Regions from separate parts of the Siphonobacter sp. SORGH_AS_0500 genome, predicted to be linked through region 1. Evidence: riboswitches for the same ligand, from Rfam matches in the RefSeq annotation. Region 1 holds a riboswitch; the other holds the start of a gene.
The links. A riboswitch is a leader RNA that binds a small molecule or an ion and turns the genes downstream of it on or off. The one in region 1 is predicted to bind thiamine pyrophosphate.
Positions count from the first base shown of each region.

Region 1 (4,202 bases):
ACAGCGAGCTCGAAGTCATGGTGGAAGGCCACACCGATGCCGTCCCCATCGCTACCGAAGTCAACAAGGATAACTGGGACTTGAGCGTACGCCGGGCCACTTCCGTGGTACGCCTGCTGCAAAGCAAGTTCAAGGTCGATCCCGCTCGTTTGACCGCCGCCGGCAAGGGTGAGTACGAACCCAAGGACTCTAACAAGAGTGCGGCTGGACGTAAAGTCAACCGCAGAACCGAGATTATCCTCACTCCACGTCTGGATGAGTTCTTCCAGTTGCTGGAGAAAAAATAAGGCATTCCTTGAAGAAGGATACACGTGAAAACCCCGGCTCACCAGGAGTGAGCCGGGGTTTTTTATGACCGCTCCTCTTATTCAGACCCAACTTGACCGCCTCTGGGTAAGAGGCGGTTTTTCTTACCTCTCATTCATTCTACCTACCAGCCAGACGAGCATCCATTGCGTCTGGTTAAGAAGCGGTCTTGTTACCCTTTTATTTATCTTCTTCTCCCGGCCAGACGCGATAAAGTCGCGTCTCTACAGAGGGAATTAGAAACTTTTCAACATCGTTATTCGAATCCCAGACTTAGGTAAAGCGGTTACCCCGTACCGGGTACTTGTTTGAAAGTGCTTCTGATTCTCTTCTTTCTTATGAAATAGATTCCAGGAACTTAAAGCCATAGTTAAGGCCCCTAAACTTACGTTTGCCCAAGAGAGTATTTCCTGATGCCGATTTGTGTAGTATACTTCGGTGAGTGTACCATAGCAGCCCCCGCAAATCATATTCTTCATATCCACATACTTACCATCAATTTTATAAGCTGTACCTAAAGGCTCTGGCCGATTGATTAATCCTAATACTATTTCCCCTGCTCCAGATAACATTCCTATTGCTGGTATCCATTTATCATTACTTCCTGTTTGAAGCTGATGTATATTCAAAGCACTTATTCCCAGACTTAGCCCCCCTGCAATCCCGGAACTAATTCCGTACGCAGTTGAAATACGATTTCGAGATACGTACTCACTGGAACCATAACTAAAATAACTCGGCTGAATCATCGCACATTCCTCTTCCGTTAATCCTGATTGCTGAATCCATTCTTTCACTTCCGGCATATCCATGTCCTGAATATAATCATATTGATGCCGGGCGTTTATTCGCTCGGCTACTTCCCGGCCCGCGGTTTGCTCAATCAGATACCCTACCGCACAGATGGCTCCGTCGCGATCAATAAAACAGGGGCGACGTTCGTCAGGATGATCGTAGTTTTTAGGGAACCGCCCTTCATCCCGATACTGCTGTAACAATTCCAGCATCTGCTTTCGCTTTTTTTGGAGATTTTCAGGCAGGTAACTGACATTACGAGAACGCAGTTTTGTGGTCACGTAAGCCAGATGGGTTTCAATTCGAAAGGTTTCCGAAGTCTGGTTATCCGGGCAACGGCCAAACGTTTCGAGGTAACTCTCGTCGCCAATGACAGCATTAATAGGTTGAACCTGTTTTTGGGTAGAGGCGAGCGTCATACCCAGGAAGGCTGCTATGCCCATAAAGCAAAGCATGGTGAAAACTTTCATGGTAGGTAAGGTTATGGAAGGACCATCTAAAGACCCCAGGTTCTTTCCAAAGGTTGGAACGCAGGCGATTACCCTATAAAATAAATTGGTTTTAACCCTTTGAACTAAACACAAACGCCTACCTTTGTTCTACTGATCGCATAAAGGGGTGCCCTACCCAACGGGCTGAGATCATACCCATTGAACCTGATACGGATAATGCCGTCGAAGGGAAAGCGTTGAAAATTCAGCATGTACTGTCAATAGTCCGCCGAATTTTTCACATCATCCATCGTTTCATTTACTAGTATTACTGAACCCAGACGGGATTCAGCCCCTTTACCTGTCGCTTGGCGTTACATCCTATGCATGCGACTTTTATTACTTCCGCAAGAAGCACAACGGCCTTCCTTAGAGTCCTGCTGTGCGGTCTTTTCTTTCTTTCCTTCACCACTTATGCCCAGAAAAATAGTACCGGAACGGTTATCGATGCTGCCGACCGACAGCCTTTACCCGGTGCTAGTGTTCGGGTCATTGGAACCCAGCGAGGCATAACAACGAAGTCCGACGGTACTTTCTCCTTAAGTAATCTTCCCGCTACTGCTCAAACGCTGGAGGTTAGTTACCTTGGTTACGAAAAACAACGCGTTAATCTGGATCCGTCACAACCACTTCAGATTGCATTGGTTCGTAGTTCGTACATGGCCGATGAAGTCGTGGTTTCAGCCACACGGGCCAATCAGCGGACGGGTATGGCTTTCACCAACGTCGGTGGAGAAGAGATTCAGAAGCAGAACTTGGGACAGGATTTACCCGTGTTATTGAATTTTCAGCCTTCTCTGGTCAGTACAAGCGAAGCTGGAGCGGGTATTGGCTATACGGGCTTTCGCATTCGCGGTTCGGATGCCACCCGCATTAACGTAACCTTGAATGGTATTCCTTATAATGATGCCGAAAGTCAGGGTTTGTTCTGGGTAAACATGCCCGATTTTGCCAGTAGTACCACCAGCATTCAGATTCAGCGGGGGGTGGGAACTTCTACTAACGGAGCAGGTGCTTTCGGAGCGACCGTAAACGTACAAACCAATGAATTTCGCAAGGATGCTTACGCCGAAACGAATCACAGCGTCGGTTCTTTTCATACCATCAAAAATAATGTTCTGGTTGGTTCCGGCCTGATTAACGGCAAGTTTACCGTTGATGCTCGTTTATCCCGACTTACTTCCGATGGATACATTGACCGGGCGGGCTCTAATCTCAAATCGTTTTATCTGTCAGGGGCTTACTTTGGCAAGAAATCGTTCGTTCGTCTGAATGTTTTCTCCGGTATTGAAAAAACCTATCAGGCCTGGAATGGCGTACCTGAAGCGTTGCTAACAACCAATCGGACGTATAACGAATTTACTTACGATAATCAGACAGATAACTATCAGCAGGATAACTATCAGTTGCTCAGCTCCCATCAGTTGAGCCGTAACTGGACCTTCAATTTCAACCTGCATTACACCAAAGGCCGTGGGTATTTCGAGGAATACAAGCCTAAGCAAAACCTAAGCGATTACGGTTTATTACCCGTAGTCATTGGTGGAGTTACGATAGACACTACGACGTTGATTCGTCGGAAATGGCTGGATAATGATTTCTACGGGACGGTCTTCTCCTTTGATTATGATTCCTTCAAAAAGCTGAAAGTGAACATTGGTGGGGGCTGGAATAAGTACACCGGCAAACATTTTGGGGAAGTCATCTGGGCCCGTTTTGCGAGTAACTCTAACATTCGTACGCGTTATTACGAAGACGACGCTAGTAAAACCGATCTTAACTTTTACGCCAAAGCGTATTACCAGTTAACCGAACAACTCAATGTCTTTGCGGATGCTCAATTCCGAAAAGTAAATTATGATTTTTACGGGATTGGAAGCCTCGGTCAAAACACGCAGCAACAGGCGGCTCTTCGTTTCTTCAATCCTAAACTTGGACTGAATTATCAGATCAATGAGCATCACTCCGCTTATGCCTCCTTTAGCGTAGCTCACCGGGAACCTAACCGCGACGATTATACGCAATCTACGATTCAGAGTCGCCCCAAAGCGGAAGGGTTGCAAGATTGGGAAGCTGGGTATCGATACCAGTCCGGGAAGCTGGCTTTGAATGTAAATGGCTATTACATGAATTACCGCGATCAGCTTGTATTAACTGGAAAGCTGAATGACGTAGGAAGCCCTACGCGAACGAACGCGGGCAAGAGTTACCGCTCTGGTATTGAAGTAGAAGGAGCGTTTCAATTCACGAAAACACTTACGCTGAATGCAAACGCAACTTTTAGCCGGAATAAAATCAAGACGTTTACGGCTTATTACGATAATTACGATGTGTACGACGCATTGGGTCGTCCTACCCAAACGCAGGCTACTTTCAATAATACGGACATCTCATTTTCTCCTAATGTCATTGCCGGTGGACAGTTACTGTGGAAGCCCGTTACAAACCTGGAATTAGGCTGGCTGGCGAAGTACGTAGGGAAACAATATCTGGATAATACGCAGGATGAAAACCGCAAGTTAACCAGTTACTTCACAAACGATGTTCGGGCGATTTATAGCATTAAGCCCAAATTTGTGAAGGAAATAAACCTGAGTTTACTGCTCAATA
Region 1 is NZ_JAVIYT010000001.1:538,154-542,355, reverse strand. It holds gene QE357_RS02340 (flagellar motor protein MotB) at 1-287, shown strand, start outside; gene QE357_RS02335 (hypothetical protein) at 543-1,571, opposite strand; TPP riboswitch at 1,706-1,801, shown strand; gene QE357_RS02330 (TonB-dependent receptor) at 1,916-4,202, shown strand, end outside.

Region 2 (4,202 bases), 2.7 Mb from region 1:
AAAGGTAAACACCAGATTGAGCTGTTCTCGGAAGGCGTAAAAATTGGCGAAGGCACGTTTGAAGTGCGTAGCGGTTTGTTTTAAGGTCTTGTTCAATTCAGAAATCTCAAAGCTTCAACCTTTCCGGTTGAAGCTTTTTTTGACTTAAGTTATACCGTGTATCTGCGTTAATCTTCTCTCCTACAATTAATTATAAAATATTTAAGGGGAGGGTTTTATTATTATAGATAAAGTATGTACTTTTGCGGCTCGATTTTCGATTAATATTAATTTTTTCACATTTTCCGTACTAACACATGTCACAAAAACAGTACGAGACAGTATTCATCCTTACTCCCGTTTTGTCTGACGTCCAGACGAAGGATGCTGTCGACAAATTCAAAAAAATTCTTACGGATAACGGTTCAGAACTGATCCACGAAGAGTCTTGGGGCCTGAAAAAACTGGCTTACCCTATTCAAGGAAAAGGAACTGGCTTTTATTTCCTGGTAGAATTCAAAGCGAACCCAGACGTAATCGCTACTCTCGAAACAGAATACCGTCGTGATGAGCGAGTGATGCGTTTCCTTACTATCTCTCTGGACAAACACGCGATTGCTTACAACGAACGCAAGCGTAAAGGTCTGGTAGGTAAGAAACAAGAAGCTTCCGCTGAATAGTTAATCGTTAGTAGTTATTCGTTGCTGGTTGTTTGATCTAACAACTATCAACTAATAACCATCAACTAAAATCATTTCACGACCATGTCATTACAAAACGAACCTCTGGATAAAAACCAGAACCGCAAAAAATATGACCGCTTCAAGAAAGCCGGCATTAAATACATTGATTACAAGGATCCTAACTTCCTTCTCAAGTTATTGAATGAGCAAGGCAAGATTCTTCCCCGTCGTATTACTGGTACTACGCTGAAGAACCAACGCAAAGTAGCTCAGGCTGTGAAGCGTGCCCGTCACATTGGGTTATTACCATACGTTGGCGATTCTCTGAAGTAGTTGCCGTTGTCTGTCTACAGTTTTCAGAAAAACTGACCACGGACAACCGAAAACTGGAAACTCATAAAACTCATTTAATTTAAAGAAATGGAAGTTATTCTCAAAACCGATATCGCGGGATTGGGTTATAAGAACGATTTAGTAGCAGTGAAAGCTGGCTACGGTCGTAACTACCTCATTCCCCAAGGATTCGCGGTAATGGCCAGCGAAGCCAACAAAAAAATCCTTGCTGAAAACATTAAGCAAGCTGCTCACAAAGCCGAGAAACTGAAAAAAGATGCTGAAGAATTAGCAGCTTCTATCGGTGATCTGACGCTGGAAATTCCTGCTAAAGTAGGTGAAAGCGGACGTATCTTCGGTCGTGTAACGAACACTCAAATCTCTGACGCTCTGAAAGCAAAAGGTTTTGAAGTAGATCGTAAGAAAATCACGCTTGACTCTGAAGTTAAGTCACTCGGCGATTACTCTGCTACGCTTGATCTTCACAAAGAAGTGAAGCACAAAGTAGCTTTCGTTATCGTAGGCGAATAAGCTTTAGCTCTTCATATATGAAAGCCCCCACTGGTTTATACTGGTGGGGGCTTTCTGCGTTATATTTTTACCGGCAGTATTTTTATACTTTCATTCCAGATTTTCTTGGCTTCCTATGACTTATTGCTGCCAGCGAAAAAGCTGGCAGCGACATTTTAAGCAACGTAGTCCGGCCCGCTTTTAACCCACTTTCATCTCGGTTGCCGCTGCCAGCTCTTCTGCTGGCAGCATTTCTCCCCTTCCATTCCAAAGCTTCTCGGCTTCCTATTGACTTATTGGCTGCCAGCGAAAAAGCTGGCAGCGACATTTTAAGCAACGTAATCCGGCCCGCTTTTAACCCACTTTCATCTCGGTTGCCGCTGCCAGCTTTTCCGCTGGCAGCATTTCTCCCCTTCCATCTCAAATCTTCTCGGCTTCCCATAACCTAATTACTACCAGTAAAAACTAATCGAACCACGCTGGCCGTAGCATTGCTAAGCCCTAGACACACCTGGCCTTTTTAGTTAAAAAATTACGTTCATTCTTTGAAAGCTAATAAGTCTTTCTACCTTTGCCTCGCTGAAAAGCCAAACTTTAGGGGTGCCCGTTGAATTGGGCTGAGACATACCCTTTGAACCTGACCAGGTTAGGACCTGCGTAGGGAAAAGTGAGGATCTTACATTCTTTCTGGAAACACGTCCGTATGCACGGGTGTTTTCGTTGCTCTCCTCGCAAATTTTCTGTCTCCCCTGGGCTTGTGCTTTCATGCGACATGAAACGCATTATGACCGTATTTGTCAACAACCAAGCCGTTCTTACGCCAGAGGCTACGTCTCTGCGTTCGCTGTTGACGCAACTGGCCCTCGCCGAAAAAAAAGGCATTGCCGTTGCCGTTAACAATGCCATTGTTCCCCGTCTTGCCTGGGAACATTTTATCGTATCCGAGAACGAGAAAATCACCATTCTTCAAGCCACTCAGGGAGGTTAACATGAAAAACGAAAAACTGCCATCGCCCCAAACCATTACCCGTGCTCCACTGACAGGTTCACGGAAAGTCTATGTTCCCGGTACGCTGCATAACATTCAGGTAGCCATGCGGGAAATCACCCTTTCGGATACGGTTACGAATTTCAACGGCAAAGAAAGCCGACAACCCAATGCTCCCGTTACGGTCTATGATACCAGCGGCCCATACACCGATCCCAATGCTACTATTGATTTACAAAAAGGTCTACCCCGACTTCGGGAAGCATGGATTAAGGATCGGGCCGACGTTGAACAACTGGATTCTTTTTCTTCAGCATACTGCAACGAACGATTAGCGAACCGTAGCCTGGATGCTCTGCGTTTTGAGCATATCCGATTACCTTTAAAGGCTAAAAAAGGGCTAAATGTCAGCCAGTTACATTATGCCAAACAGGGAATCATTACTCCCGAAATGGAATACATCGCCATTCGGGAAAACCAGCGAATTGAACAGCAGGAAGCCTCTCTGAAGCACCAGCATCCGGGCAACAGTTTCGGAGCGAATACGCCACAAAAGTTCATTACTCCCGAATTTGTCCGTCAGGAAGTTGCTGCCGGACGGGCGGTTATCCCGTCCAACATTAACCACCCGGAAAGCGAACCGATGATTATTGGCCGCAATTTTCTGGTGAAGATTAATACCAACATTGGTAACTCCGTAGTTAGCTCCAGCATTGAAGAAGAAGTAGAAAAAGCAGTCTGGAGTTGTCGGTGGGGTGGTGATACGCTCATGGACTTATCGACGGGAAAAAATATTCACGAAACCCGCGAATGGATTATTCGCAACTGCCCCGTACCCGTGGGAACGGTTCCCATTTATCAGGCTCTGGAAAAAGTAAATGGAAAGGCTGAAGACCTTACCTGGGAGATTTTCCGGGATACACTCATCGAGCAAGCCGAGCAAGGCGTGGATTACTTTACCATTCATGCGGGTGTATTACTTCGCTACATTCCCCTGACTGCCAAGCGAGTAACGGGTATTGTATCCCGTGGGGGTAGTATTCTGGCGAAATGGTGTCTGGCTCACCACAAAGAGAATTTTCTCTACACGCATTTTGAAGAAATCTGCGAGATTATGAAGGCGTATGACGTTTGCTTTTCGCTCGGCGACGGCTTACGGCCCGGTTCGATTGCCGATGCTAATGATGCGGCTCAGTTTGCTGAACTGGAAACCCTCGGGGAATTAACCAAAATTGCCTGGAAACACGACGTTCAGGTGATGATTGAAGGTCCTGGTCACGTGCCCATGCATCTCATCAAAGAGAACATGGACAAACAATTGGAACATTGTCACGAAGCTCCTTTCTATACCCTCGGCCCGCTGACAACGGATATTGCTCCGGGTTATGACCACATTACCTCGGGTATTGGTGCTGCCATGATTGGCTGGTTTGGTACGGCCATGCTGTGTTACGTAACCCCCAAAGAACACCTGGGCTTACCCAATAAAAAGGACGTGAAAGATGGGGTGATTACCTATAAAATTGCCGCTCACGCCGCCGACTTAGCCAAGGGCCATCCGGGGGCTCAATACCGGGACAATGCCTTGAGTAAAGCTCGCTTTGAGTTCCGCTGGGAAGATCAGTTCAATCTTTCACTGGACCCCGATACTGCTCGCGAATTCCACGATGAAACGCTTCCCGCCGAAGGAGCTAAACTCGCCCACTTCT
Region 2 is NZ_JAVIYT010000001.1:3,194,820-3,199,021, forward strand. It holds gene QE357_RS13650 (hypothetical protein) at 1-84, shown strand, start outside; gene rpsF (30S ribosomal protein S6) at 297-659, shown strand; gene rpsR (30S ribosomal protein S18) at 744-995, shown strand; gene rplI (50S ribosomal protein L9) at 1,083-1,526, shown strand; gene QE357_RS13670 (hypothetical protein) at 1,609-1,947, opposite strand; TPP riboswitch at 2,092-2,186, shown strand; gene thiS (sulfur carrier protein ThiS) at 2,278-2,493, shown strand; gene thiC (phosphomethylpyrimidine synthase ThiC) at 2,495-4,202, shown strand, end outside.
Region 2: another riboswitch for thiamine pyrophosphate. It lies ahead of thiS (sulfur carrier protein ThiS); the one in region 1 lies ahead of QE357_RS02330 (TonB-dependent receptor).